One region of the Candidatus Allofournierella excrementavium genome, then DNA from elsewhere that is predicted to be linked to it. Evidence: predicted binding sites of a transcription regulator. Region 1 holds the regulator's gene; the other holds the start of a gene.
The links. The regulator Rex, encoded in region 1, represses fermentation and respiration genes when NADH is low (regulators of the CRP and FNR family bind a similar motif). The targets are predictions, from matches to a motif close to ATTGTTAANNNNTTAACAAT.
Positions count from the first base shown of each region.

Region 2: gap (type I glyceraldehyde-3-phosphate dehydrogenase) is a predicted target of Rex. The motif match lies at 4,245-4,264, and genes of this name have one in related genera.

Region 1 covers NZ_DBGFPE010000042.1:14,221-21,137, reverse strand. The annotation lists gene ACMI1Q_RS10040 (DUF1266 domain-containing protein) at 1-762, opposite strand, end outside; gene ACMI1Q_RS10035 (hypothetical protein) at 749-934, opposite strand; gene ACMI1Q_RS10030 (hypothetical protein) at 942-1,427, opposite strand; gene ACMI1Q_RS10025 (TetR/AcrR family transcriptional regulator) at 1,577-2,203, opposite strand; gene ACMI1Q_RS10020 (thymidine kinase) at 2,339-2,956, opposite strand; gene ACMI1Q_RS10015 (redox-sensing transcriptional repressor Rex) at 2,988-3,638, opposite strand; gene ACMI1Q_RS10010 (ClpP family protease) at 3,899-4,603, shown strand; gene ACMI1Q_RS10005 (GNAT family N-acetyltransferase) at 4,876-5,325, shown strand; gene ACMI1Q_RS10000 (DNA translocase FtsK) at 5,511-6,917, shown strand, end outside.
Region 2 covers NZ_DBGFPE010000005.1:161,701-168,617, reverse strand. The annotation lists gene ACMI1Q_RS01690 (MFS transporter) at 156-1,331, opposite strand; gene hisS (histidine--tRNA ligase) at 1,445-2,689, shown strand; gene ACMI1Q_RS01680 (DUF378 domain-containing protein) at 2,809-3,030, shown strand; gene gap (type I glyceraldehyde-3-phosphate dehydrogenase) at 3,139-4,149, opposite strand; gene ACMI1Q_RS01670 (ATP-binding protein) at 4,365-5,078, shown strand; gene ACMI1Q_RS01665 (type I asparaginase) at 5,134-6,156, shown strand; gene ACMI1Q_RS01660 (cation-translocating P-type ATPase) at 6,209-6,917, opposite strand, start outside.

The sequences.
Region 1 (6,917 bases):
GCCGGTCATCAGCTCCTCCGGCGTTTCCGCCTCACAGTAAAAGCGGTAGCGCTCGGTGTATCCGCCCTGGCTCAGGTAGCGGAGAGTTTCCAAAAGGCCGCCCCGCCCATCGATGCCCCAGGAGCGGCGCACCACCGACAGGACCTGCTGTTCCAGCACGGGGATGTGTTCCTCCACGTCCAGCCCGTCCAGGCTGTGGTCGTTGAGGGTGGACACGATGCCCGAGAGCAGGATGCCGAACCGGCCCCAAAGTGCCGGGTCTCTGCCGTATTCCACGGGAGCGGGCTCGGGCAGAGCCTCCAGCCGCGCCATGGTCTCGTCCAGCAGAGCGTAGAGAGCGTCATCGGTCTCTTCTTCTTCGTCAAGGCCTTCTCCTTCACAGTTGTTGTCCATGGCAAGGGTCTCCAGTGCGGCGGCCAGCACGCCCATGTCCTCGCCGAACAGCTGGTTCATTACGGCTTCGGTGCTGGCAGAAGCGGCTTCGGCCACCCGCTGCTCCATCATCTGTTGCAGCTGTTCCTCATTCGCCGCCATCTGTGCCATCGTCTGGCCGTCGAACACCTGCCCGAGGATCTCCACCTGCCGCCGGGCGTTCGCGGCCATCTGTTCTGCCTCCCGGGCGGCGGCTTCCTCCGGCGGGGCGGCCGGTTCAGGGGAAGAAGAGCTGGCCAGAGCATCGGCTTTTTCCTCCGTTTCGTGCAGACTTGCCAGAGCCTGCGCCTGCGCGGCCTTCGCGCGGTTCATGATTTCATTGATGTCCATCGTCATCCTCCTTTTCGCCGGGCAGCGTGTGCCAGACCGGCGGCTGCCCGCGGCGGAACAGCAGGCGCTTTGCCCGCTCCAGCAGTGAATCCACAAAATGGAACCACAGCTGCCCGAAAATTGCCAGCACCGTGAGCAGGACAAACATCCAGAAAAGCTCGTCCCAGGGCATCACAGCCTCACTTCTTCGCAAAGCGGTTCATAAAGAACTCGGTGAAGGCGGCCAGTTCCTCGTCCTGGGACACATAGACGTACAGGCTCTCGTCCTCCAGCCAGTCGTAGGCGTTGATGGCGATGTAGCCCCGCTTGTCCGGGTAAATGACAAAAGCGTCGGTGGGATATTTGTTCCGATAGGCCTTCAAAATGTCGGCGCGGCGGTAGAAAGTGGGGTCGCCGCAGCCGGAAAGGTCAGGCACGGTGGGCACCACCACGATGGTTTCCTGTGCCTCGTTCCAGCCAACGATGAGATTGCCGATCTTGGTCTTGCTGCCGTGGACAAAGCCGTAGTTGAAGCGGCTCACATCCTCGGTGTAGCCGAAAATGAGCCGGTATTCACTGCCGCCCTCCACCACATGGTCAAACAGCGCCCGCATCTTTTTGGCGTTGGCGGCGCTCTTTTCCATGTCGATCTCCGGGCCCTTGAACAGCTTGCTGAAAATTCCCATTTCAAAATCCTCCTGAGTGTTTATTATCTCTCCGCCGCAAGACGGAGAAAATTCTGTATAAAGATAAAATCTTGAATTTGTCTTTATTGCGAGCTGAAGAATGGCCCGTTTGAAAAACACCGCCAAAAGGGGCCAAACGGGCCGCAAAGTTATTGGTTTTGGGCGTCCTGGGCGCGCAGGGAAGCCAGCCAGTCCACGATCGAGTTTATCTGCACATCGATGGTGGCCTCCGCCGCCTCGGGGACAAGCAGGGGAAGGCTGCCGGGGATGGCCCGCTGGATGACCATCACCGCAAGACAGAGATTGGTGAACAGGCTGATGCGCTCGGGAGTGGGGCGCACACCGAAAATTTCCATCAGCTGTCCGAACAGCCGCTGCTGTTTTTCCCGGAAAGACTGATAGCTCTCGGGAGACAGGCGGTGGAAAATCTTCTGCTGCTCTTCCACCGTGAGCACCGCGATGCCGTTGCGCTCACCGTAGCAGCAGATGCGAAGAAATCTGGTGACGGCCTGCCGCCAGTCCAGCTTGGGGTCGGCCAGCAGCTGCCGGGCATACGCCACCACCCTGGGCTGCTGGAGATAGAGCATCTCCACCACCAGGTCCTCCTTGGTGGGGAAGAAGGTGTAGAAAAAGGAACGGGAGATGCCCACCTTCTGATAGATCTGCTCCACCGTGGTGTGCTGGATGCCCTGCTTTGTCATCAGTTCCAGGCCCACGGCCACAAGATCCCTGCGGATCTGTTCCCGCTGCGCCTCGGAATAGGCCACCTTCGGCATGCCGGCACCTCCCTTATGATAAAAACACAAATTGCGGATTTGTTTTTATTGTAGCATGAGGACGGAAAAAACACAAGAAAAACCAGCCGGGAACTTCGGTTCCCGGCTGGTGTCTGCAACAAAACTGGAGGCAGGTCAAACGCGGACTTTGGGATGCCGCTGATAGAACTTTTCCCGCTCGGCAAAATAGCATTGCGCGCAAAGGCTCTGGTATTCCACGTTGTTCTCCTGGTCGATGGCCACCTGGTCGCCCTCGAACACGAATTCGCCGTTCACCTTGCGCCCGTTGCAGGTGGCTTTGCGCCCGCAGGTGCAGATGGTCTTCATCTCCTCAATGGCGTGGGCCAGTTCCAGAAGGCGGGTGGAGCCGGGGAACCCCTGCATGGAGAAGTCGGTGCGCAGACCGTAGGCGATGACGGGGATGTTCAGCTTCACGGTCACCATGAACAGCTGTTCCGCCTGCTGGGGGGTGAAAAACTGGCTCTCGTCGGTGAGCACGCAGGCCAGGGGCTTGTCGCCGCGGGCCGCCTCCTGTTTTACCAGCTCGAACACGTCCATGTCGGGGGTGACGGCCTTGTCCACCGGGCGGCTCACGCCCAGGCGGCTGAGCAGGCATTCTCCGCCCTTTGTGTCGATGCTGGGCTTGAGGATGAACACCCGCATGCCCCGCTCTTCGTAGTTGAATGCCACCTGCATCAGAGCGGTGCTTTTGCCGCTGTTCATCGCGCCGTAGCGGTAATAAAGTTTAGCCATAAACGAGGGACGCTCACTTTCGTTGTGGTGTTTATTTGTTGCGCAGCCGGTACCCCAGGCTCATCAGGCTGTCGCCCAGGTGGGCGTTCTCCACAGTGACGTTGGGGTAGGCGACGGAGAGGTCATAGTGGCTGAAATTCCAGAAGCCCTTGATGCCCAGCTCTACCAGCTGGCCGGAAACTTCCTTCGCGCTCTCCCGGGGCAGGCACAGCACCGCAACGGTGGGGTGGTTGGCCTTGCAGAACTCGTCCAGTTCGTCGATGTGATGAATGGGCACACCGTCCAAATCGTGCCCCACCAGTTCCTGACGGATGTCGAACACCGCCAGCAGGTTGTAGCCGTTGGTGTCGGTGGTCAGAAAGCGGGACACGGCGGTGCCCAGGCGGCCGGCGCCCAGCAGGATGGTGGGCAGCTTTTCGCCGTGGCCGAACAGAAGATGGCCGATCTCTTTTTCCAGCACTTCCACATTGTAGCCGATGCCCTGCTGCCCGAAGCCGCCGAAGCAGTTGAAGTCCTGCCGGACCTGGCTGGCGGTGGTGCCCATCATGCGGGCCAGTTCGCTGGAAGAAATTGTCGCCACGCCGGATTTGTGCAGCTGCGCGATGTAGCGGTAGTACTTCGGCAGCCGTTTGATGACCGGCAGTGATACCTTGCCCTGAGAGTTGTTCATTCGTTTCACCATCTTTTATCAGATTCTTCAAGCGTGGCTTGCAAAAGGCAAAGCAGCAGCAGGCCGCTTTTTATTCCCCGGCCCGGCTGTGCTGCGGACCACAGACCGGGGCAAAGCGCCGAAAACAGACGCCCTTTTTATATAGTATAATCTTTGAAGCGGCTTTGTCAAACAGAATACAAAGTTTTTGAACACACTGCGTCTTTTTGTATAACTGAGGCCCGAAGGGGGGAACACTGTCAGGGAAGACCGAAAAGGAGGCGCACAAAGCCATGGAACCGAACGAGAACAAGCAGCCGCCCACCGATGCGCAGGTGGAGCAGGAAAAACTGGAACAGGAATATATGATGGACACCGGCTCGGTGATCCGCACCAAGGGCCGCCACGCCATCCACTGCCTGACGGTGGTGGGGCTGATCGAGGGCCACGTCAGCGCGGACCAGAGCCAGAAGGTGACCAAATACGAGCACGTGATCCCCCAGCTGGTGGCCATCGAGGAGGACCCGGACATCGAGGCGCTGCTGGTCATCCTGAATACGGTGGGCGGCGACGTGGAGGCGGGCCTGGCCCTCTCAGAACTCATCAGCGGGGTCAGCAAGCCCAGCGCCACGCTGGTGCTGGGCGGCGGCCACTCCATCGGCATCCCGCTGGCGGTCAGCGGTCGGCGCAGTTTCATCGTGCCCACCGCCACCATGACCATCCACCCGGTGCGCCATTCCGGGCTGGTGCTGGGCGTGCCCCAGACCATGCGCTATTTCGAGCAGATGCAGGAGCGCATCGCCGGTTTTGTGGAGAGCCACTCGAAGATCAGCAAGGAACGCTTTGTGGAACTGATGATGCACACCGGCGAGCTGGTGATGGATGTGGGCACGGTGCTCACCGGCCAGCAGGCGGTGCACGAGGGCCTGATCGACCAGCTGGGCAGTTTGAACGACGCGCTGGATTACCTGTATGGCGAGATCGAACGCCGGGGCTGAAGGCCCCGGCGCTTTCCATTGTTGACATTTTTGAGGACGGGGTTTATGATGAAATAAATCCAGATAGAAAGCGGGGTGCTCAACTATGAAAAACAGCGGAACGAATGCACGAGCTGAATATCTTTTGAGGGCCCCGGTCGCATTGTGAGTGCTTCATAGGCTTTGCCGCGGCTTGTTTGCCGCGGCTTTTTTTATGCGGTCTGCTGCCCTTCACAAGATGTTCGCGCAAAATCAGTTTGCAGATGAACCAGGAATGATTTGTGGAGGTATTTATGACCCATCTTGAAAAAATCACCGAAGAAAATTTTGTGGAAGCGTTCAATTTGAAACTTGCGCCCGAACAGGAGCGCTTCGTTTCACACCCCATCCGCAGCCTTGCCCAGGCGTATGTTTACAGGCAGCAATGCCAGCCCTTCGGCATCTATGAAAATGATACGATGGTCGGCTATGTGATGGTGATCTACGACTATGATGTCCCGGAATACGATATATGGCACATGATGATCGATGCGTCGCACCAAGGGCTGGGGTATGGAAGCGCCGCCCTGGACCAGGTGCTTGCATACATCAAAACAAAGCCTTTCGGAGCTTCGGACCGGGTGGTTTTGACCTGCAGCAAAGACAATGCCCGGGCGCTGGGCCTTTACAGAAACAAAGGCTTTGTGCCGACCGGGGCGGTGTTTGAAGATGAAGTGGAACTTGTGCTGAACCTGCGGCGATAAACGAGCTTTGCCCGTGGCAAAACGCCCCGGCGCTTCCATTTTCGGGGGCCCCCGTTCGCCAAATTTGGGTTTTACAATTCGCCCGGTTGATGGTAAAATAATTAAGTTAAGCATTCCGCGCCGCGTGGGCAGACGCCCCGCGGCGAACGATACCAACGCAAGGCGAAAGAGGATACAAAAACACTATGGCGACAAAGAAAACTTCGACCCGAAAAAACGGCTCCGGCAGCCGGCGGCGCAGGCCCCAGCCGGACATTGCCCAAAGCTGGAGCATCCTGCTTTTTGGCTTGGGCGCCGTTCTGGTGGCCATGATCTTCGTGGAAGGCGAATCCGCCTGGGCCTGGATGCGCGCCGCGCTGTTCGGCGTGTTCGGCCTGGGCATGTATGTGCTGGGGCTTCTGGTGCTGTATGTGGCGGTGCTGGTGGCGTTGGGCCTGCCCATCTGGTCCAAGTGCGCCAAGGCCCTGTGCCTGATGATGTTCCTGTGCGGCACCGCTGTGGTGTTCTCCCGGGTCAATCTCTCCGGCATGGATTTCGTCCAGGTCGTCAAGGCCCTGTATGAGCAGGGCCAGGGCGCGCTGGGCGGCGGTGTGCTGGGCGGTGTGGTCGGCGGCACCCTGCTGGTGCTGTGCGGCCGGCCGGCGGCCAACATCCTGCTGCTGGTGCTGCTGGCGGCGGGTATCATGTGGTTCGCCGGCGTCACTCCGGGCGATCTGTGGAACCTCGTGGCCGGGCGTTTTGCTCTGTGGCAGGAGGACCGCGCCGAGCGTGCCGCCCGCCGGGAGGAAGAGCGGGAAGAAGAACCGGCTCCGCCTCAGCCCCGGCGCAGAGAGCGCCCCGCGCCTGCGCCCGCGCCCAAGGTGCGCCGCCGCGCGGCGCAGGTGGACATCGACCTCGGGCCCGACCCGGTGCAGGAGACCGACCTTGCTCCCGAGCCGGAAGAGCCCCTGGTGGGGCCGGGCGGCACCTTTGGCATGTACCCGCCGCAGGACGCCCCGAAAACGGTGAACGCCCTGGCGCAGGAGGAGTCCGAGTTCGAGACCCCCATCCTGCTGGAAGGCGATGAGGAACCGGCCCCTGAAGTGACCGGCGGGGAAGAGCCCCTGCCCGAAACGGTGGGCGGCAGCGACCTGGACGATCTGGTCCAGCGGGCCATGGGGGCGGCCTCCGCCGCTCAGATGACCCCCGCCGCCGTGGTGCCGGGCAAAAACGACCAGATGATGATCGCGCCCGCCGCCGCGGAACAGCAGGTCTATCACTATCCGCCCCTGAGCCTCTTCGAGCGCACCGGCACCGCAGAGGACCCGGGCATGGAGGAAGAACTGAAAAAGAACGCCGAGCTGCTGGTGAGCACGCTGGAGAGCTTCGGCGTGCGCACCCGCGTGCTGGACATCTGCCGCGGCCCGTCGGTCACCCGCTACGAGCTGCAGCCTCTGGCGGGCGTGAAGATCAGCCGCATCACCGGCCTTGCGGACGACATCGCCCTGAATCTGGCCGCCGGCGGCGTGCGCATCGAGGCACCCATCCCCGGCAAGCCCGCCGTGGGCGTGGAGGTGCCCAACCGCAAAAAGAGCCCGGTGGGCATCCGCAGC
Region 2 (6,917 bases), on a different contig from region 1:
TATTCAGTTCCCGGGTCCAGAGGGTCCGCCCCCCTTTAGCCGTTATAAAAATAACACCGTCCGCGGATAAATGTCAAGAGATTAACAGGCATTTTGTATGCAATTCCATGATCGTGCACCAAAAAGAGACGTTTTTGCACCTGCGGCGGCAGGCCTCACAGCCTTCCGCCCTTCGTGGGGCGCAGCGCCGCGAGGCAGGCAAAGCCCGCCGCAGCGGCCCCCGCCGCCAGCCAGTGGCGGCCCGCGGCAAGGCCCAGCGCCCGGGCCGCCAGGGGGAAGCCGATGCTGCCCGCGCTCATGCCCAGGGCGAGGAAGCCGTAATTCACGCCGGTGTGCTCCAGGCCGAACAGGTCGGTGCACAAGCTGGGCAGCACCGCCGCCTCGCCGGAATAACAGAAGGTGAGGGCGGTGTAGACGGCGATGACCCACCAGCCCCCGGCGAAGGCGAAGGCCGCCGACAGGCCGCAGAGGCCGGCGAACAGAATGAGGTCCGCCGCCCGGCGGCCGATGCGGTCGCTGAGGGCCGGCATGGCCAGCCGCCCCGCCGCCGAGCCGACGGAGCCGACGGCCACCGCCAGATGGGCGGCGCTCTCCGAGAGGCCCCGCTCCTGCCCCAGCTCCACGATGACGGGGCTGAACAGCAGCACCGCCGGGCTGGCCAGGGCGGTGGCCAGGAACAAAAGCCGGTACTGCCGGGTTTTGAGCATCTGCACGGGGGTGAAGTCCCGCCCGGCGCGTTTCGCCGGGGCCGGGGCGTTTTCGGGGTTTTCCAGCAGGGCGCTGCCCGCCGCGCACACCGCCAGCATCAGGCCGCCCAGCACCCAGAAGCAGACCCGGATGCCCCACCGCCCGCTCAAAAAGCGTACCAGGAGGGTGAGCGCCGCGCCGGAGAGACCCACCGCCCCGCCGATGACGCCGGTGGCGAGGCCCTTTTTCTCGGCGTACCACTTCTGGGCGCAGCCCATCACCGCCGGATAGAGGAAGGCACTGCCCAGCCCCACCGGCAGCGAGAAGGCCAGATAGAACAGGCCCGGCCGCCCCGCCGGCACGAAGCCCACGGCAAAAAAGCCCGCCGCCAGCAGCGCCGTGCCCGCAAAGCCCGCGATGCGGGGGCCCGCTTTGTCCTGCAAAAAGCCCCCCAGCACGCACCCGAGGCCGAAGGCCCCGATGGTGAGGCTGAGCACAAAGCTGGCCGCCCCCTCGTCAAAGCCGTATTCCGCCCGCACCGGCCCCTGGAACACGCCCCAGGCGGCGGGCACCCCGGTCAATATCTGGATGGCGGCCCCCGCCGCAAGGATGGTCCAGTGGTGTTTTTTCAAAAAGGCCTGCATCGGCTCTCCCCCTTTGCCTTTGTCTTTGGGTTAGTATGGCCCTTTCCGATTGACAAATGCGGGCGCGCAGGGCTATGATATAAGTCAAACACGTAATAACAGGGGGAACAGCCATGAAGATCAATCCGCTCAAGGGCATGAAGGACTATCTGCCCGACGAACAGCGCCTGCGGGACTATGTGCAGGGGCGCATCCTGGCCACCTACCGGGCCAGCGGTTTCCAGCGCATCTCCACCCCCATGCTGGAGGACATGGAGAACCTGGACAAGAGCGAGGGCGGCGACAACCTGAACCTCATCTTCAAGGTGCTCAAGCGGGGCGACAAGCTGGCCGCCGCGCTGGCTTCCGGGCAGGAGAAGGACCTGTCGGACATGGGCCTGCGCTATGACCTGACGCTGCCCCTGAGCCGCTACTACGCCGCCAACAAGGACAAGCTGCCCACCCCCTTCAAGGTCATCCAGACCGACCGGGTGTTCCGGGCCGAGCGGCCGCAGAAGGGCCGCATGCGGGAGTTCGTGCAGTGCGACATCGACATCCTGGGCGACGGCAGCACCAACGCGGAGATCGAGCTGATCGACGTGACCGCCCGGGCCCTTCTGGACATCGGCTTCAAGGACTTCACCGTGAACATCAACGACCGGCGCATCCTGCGGGGGATGCTCACCGGCATGGGCTTTGCCCCCGACAGCCTGGACAGCGTGTGCATCACCTTTGACAAGCTGGACAAGATCGGCGCCGAGGGCGTGACCGCCGAGCTGACCGAAAAGGGCTGCCCCGCCGAAGCGGTGGCGGCGCTGGGCGAATTTTTGGCCGCGGGCCGCACCGACCTGGACGCGGTGAGCGCTCTGTGCGACGACGCAGCCCTTGCGGCGGACCTGAAACGGGTCATCGCCGCGGTGGAGGCTTTGGCCGACGGCAAGTTCTCCATCGCCTACTGCCCCAGCCTTGTGCGCGGCCAGGGCTACTACACCGGCATCGTGTTCGAGGTCACCTGCCCGGCCTTCGCCGGCGCGGTGGCGGGCGGCGGCCGCTACGACAACATGGTGGGCAAGTTCCTGGGCCAGACGGTGCCCGCGGTGGGTTTTTCCATCGGCTTCGAGCGCATCTGCGCCATCCTGGCCCAGCAGGGCTTTGCCGTGCCCGCCGAGAAGGCCCGGCTGGCGCTGCTCTATCTGCCGGACGCGGACTTTGCCCAGGTGCTGAAAAAGGCCGCCGACCTGCGCAGCCAGTACACCGTGACCGTTCTGCCCCAGGCCAAGAAGCTGGGCAAGCAGTTCGGCCAGCTGGAGACCCAGGGCTTTGCCGCGGCGGCCTTTGCCGACAACGACGACATCAAGGCGCTGGGCGCGGCCCGGTGAGCCGGTTTCCCCTTTTGCACGCAGCGGGAGGGGCGGGCGTTTTTCGCCCGCACCTCCCCTTTTTGCATAAACGCCCCGCCCCCGGGCAGACTACTGCCAGGAAGGGAGGAGACGACCCCATGCGGATGTTTTACAAAATTTGCGTTGCTTTGCTCATCGTGGGCGGCCTGAACTGGGGCCTCATCGGCCTGTTCAGCTTCAACCTGGTGGGCTGGCTGTTCGGCGGTTCCGCCAGCACCATCAGCCGCATCATCTTCACACTGGTGGGCCTGGCTGCGCTGGGCGCCATCCCCGGCCTGCTGGGCCTGGGCGACGGCAGCGGCGAGAGCACCCAGTCCTGAATATTTTTTCATCAGAGAGGAAGGCCGCGGCGCAACATGCGCCGCGGCCTTCCTTTGCAAAAAAGGGCCCCCGGCGTTTGCCGGGGGCCCTTTTGGTTTGCTTTGCGATTACAGCTCAGCGAAGTACTTGATGGTGCGGACCATCTGGCTGGTGTAGCTGTTCTCGTTGTCGTACCAGGACACGACCTGCACCTGATAGGTGTCGTCGTCGATCTTGGTGACCATGGTCTGGGTGGCGTCGAACAGGCTGCCGTAGGTCATGCCAATGACGTCGCTGGACACGATGGGATCCTCGTTGTAGCCGTAGCTGTCAGAAGCGGCGGCCTTCATGGCGGCGTTGATGCTCTCCTTGGTCACGTCCTTGCCCTTGACGACGGCCACCAGGATGGTGGTGGAGCCGGTGGGAACAGGCACGCGCTGGGCAGAGCCGATCAGCTTGCCGTTCAGCTCGGGGATGACCAGGCCGATGGCCTTGGCAGCGCCGGTGCTGTTGGGAACGATGTTGGCGGCGCCGGCACGGGCACGACGCAGGTCGCCCTTGCGATGGGGGCCGTCCAGGATCATCTGGTCGCCGGTGTAGGCGTGCACGGTGGTCATGATGCCGCTCTGGATGGGATAGGTGTCGTTCAGGACCTTCGCCATGGGAGCCAGGCAGTTGGTGGTGCAGGAAGCGGCGCTGATGATCTGGTCATCGGCGGTCAGGGTGTTCTCGTTCACGCTGTAAACGATGGTCTTCAGGTCGTTGCCGGCGGGGGCAGAGATGACGACCTTCTTGGCGCCGGCTTCGATGTGAGCCATGGCCTTGTCCTTCTTGGTGAAGAAACCGGTGCACTCCAGCACCACGTCCACACCCAGCTCGCCCCAGGGCAGCTCGGCGGGGTTGGGGTTCTTGTAGATGGTGATCTTCTTGCCGTCCACGGTGATGGAGTCCTCACCGGCCACCACGGTGTGGCCGTCGTAACGGCCCTGGGCGGTATCGTACTTCAGCAGATGGGCCAGCATCTCGGGGCTGGTCAGGTCGTTGATGGCCACCACTTCGTAGCCCTCCGCGCCAAACATCTGACGGAAGGCCAGACGGCCGATGCGGCCGAAACCATTGATTGCAACTTTCACTGCCATTGTAAAATCCTCCTTATGATTCGCGTCACGCCCTTGCGGGCGGAACATTTCGCGGCTGGTCTTATTGTATCGCAATTTTTTTCAAAGCACAAGTGGTTGTGAATGATTTAACACAAAAATGCAAAAGAAAACTTTGGAAGGTACAAAGCGCGCATGAACCGCTCCCGCTCCGCCACACTAAGGGGAGAATACCGGGCAAAGGGGGAACGACGGCCATGGACCTGCGATGGGAGTGCGCCCGCCGCACGGCGGCGCTGCTGCGCGCCGAGTGCGCCGAGGTGCTGGCGGCGGAGGGCGCGGCCCAGCGCGCCGCCGCCTACCGCATTTTGCGGGCGGCGCAGAATCTGGAGATGTGGGCCCAGCTGACGGGCACAGGGCTGCCGCCGCGGGTGATGGACCTTTCGGCCAGCGCCCGGGCGCTGGTGGAGGCCGCCCGGGAGGTGTGTCCCATGCCCCCTTCCCTGCTGCGTTTTTCCGCCTGCGGCCAGCCGCTGCCGGTGGCTGCCGCCGAGCCGGCCTTCGGGGCGGTGCTTTTGAATCTTCTGTGCAACAGCCTGCTTTATGGCGGGGCAAAGCCGGCGGTGAGCGTGCGCTGTCTGCGCCAGGGCAGCCGGGCGGTGCTGCTTTTGCGGGACTGGGGGCCGGGCATCCCGCCCCACCGCCAGCGGCTGGCCCTGACCCCCTTTGCCGGGGCGGGCAGCCTGCCGGGGCTTGGGCTGGGGCTGCCCCTGGCCGCCGCCTTCGCGGCCCGCTACGGCGGGGCCTTCACGCTGGAGAGCCGCCCGGGCAAGGGGGTGGCGGCGGCGCTGTCGCTGCCGCTGTGCCCGGTGGCAAGGCTGCCCCGCCCGCCCCACGCCGCCGCCCTGCTGGCCGACCGGTACAGCCCGGTGTATGTGCAGCTGTCGCCCCGGTGCGTGCTGCCCGATTGACCCGCGAAAGCGGCTATATTATAATGGATGTGCACGATTTTTCGGGAGGCAGGACATGGAAAAGCGAATTTGCATCCTCTACACCGGCGGCACCATCGGCATGGTGCCCACCCCCAGGGGCTACGCGCCCCGGCCAGGGTATCTGGGCCCGCTGCTGGCGGCCATGCCGGAGCTGACCGGCCCCGAGGCCCCCGCCTGGGACCTGGTGGAGATGGACCCCCTTCTGGACTCCTCCAACATCGCCGTGGGCGAATGGAACGCCATCGGGCGGGCCATTTTTGAGCGCTACGACGACTACGACGGCTTTGTGGTGCTACACGGCACCGACACCATGGCCTACACCGCCGGGGCGCTGAGCTTCATGCTGGAAAACCTGCAAAAGCCGGTGGTGCTCACCGGCAGCCAGATCCCCCTGTGCCGCCTGCGCAGCGACGGGCGGGAGAACCTCATCACCAGCCTGCTCATCGCGGCCCAGGGCCGGGCCGCCGAAGTGTGCCTTTATTTCGGCGGCAAGCTGCTGCGGGGCTGCCGGGCGGTGAAGCGCTCGGCGGACGGGCTGCAGGCCTTTTTCAGCCCCAACTACCCGCCGCTGGCGCTGGCGGGGGTGAACATCCGCTACGACGCGGCGGCCTTGCGCCGCCCCGCGCCCCGGGGCCCGGCGGCGCTGGCCCCCTTCGACAATGTGCCCATCGGGGTGCTGAAGGTGTTCCCGGGCATCCAGTTCGACCTGTTCGAGCCCATCATGACCCGGCGGCTGCGGGGCATCGTGCTGGAGACCTTCGGCGCGGGCAACATCCCCGACGAGCAGGGCGCGCTGCCGCCCCTCATCCAGAAGGCGTGGCAGAACGGCGCGGTGCTCACGGTGTGCAGCCAGTGCTTTGAGGGCGGCGTGCTGCTGGGCGAATACGCCGCCAGCGCGGCGCTGACGGCGGCGGGCGCGGTGAGCGGCGGCGACATGACCACCGAAGCCGCCGTTGCCAAGCTCTACTACCTGTTCAGCAAGGGGCTGGACGCCTCTGCCGTGAAGGAGAAAATGGGCGAGAACCTGCGGGGCGAGCGCAGCGACAGCCTTACATAAACATACAAAAGGCCCCCGCCGGGAAGTTCCCGGCGGGGGCCTTTCTGCGCACTCAGCGCTTGATGAGCTTATAGATCTGGATGACCACGGTGGGGGCCACGGCCAGCAGGGCGATCTGGCCCAGCTGCGCGGCGGAGAGGGCGCTCACAGCGAAGAGGCCGGAGAGGCCCGGCACGAAGAGCACCGCGGCCAGCAGCACCACGCCCAGCACGAAGGCGCCCAGGCTGTACCAGTTGCCGGCAAAGCCCAGCTTGAAGATGGAGGCCCGGCCGCGGCAGTTGAAGCCGTGGAACAGGCGGGCCAGGGTGAGGGTGGCGAAGGCCATGGTGCTGGCCAGCGCCGCGCCGCCGGCAAAAAGGCCCAGGTAGAAGGCAGTCATGGTGGCCGCGCCGATGAGCGCGCCCTGGGCGCCGATGGCGCCCAGCAGGCCCTTGTCCAGCAGGGGCTGCTTGGGGTCGCGGGGCGGCTGGTCCAGCAGGTCGTCGCCCGCGGGCTCCATGCCGATGGCGATGGCGGGCAGGCTGTCGGTGAGCAGGTTGATGAACAGCAGGTGCACCGCCTGGAAGGGCACCGGCAGCCCCGCCAGCGAGGCCCACAGCACGCACAGGATGCCCGCCGTGTTGCCGGAAAGCAGGAACTGGATGGCGTTTTTGATGTTGGCGTAGACGCCGCGGCCGTTCACCACCGCACGCACGATGGTGGCGAAGTTGTCGTCGGTGAGGATCATGGAGGCGGCGTCCTTGCTGACCTCGGTGCCGGTG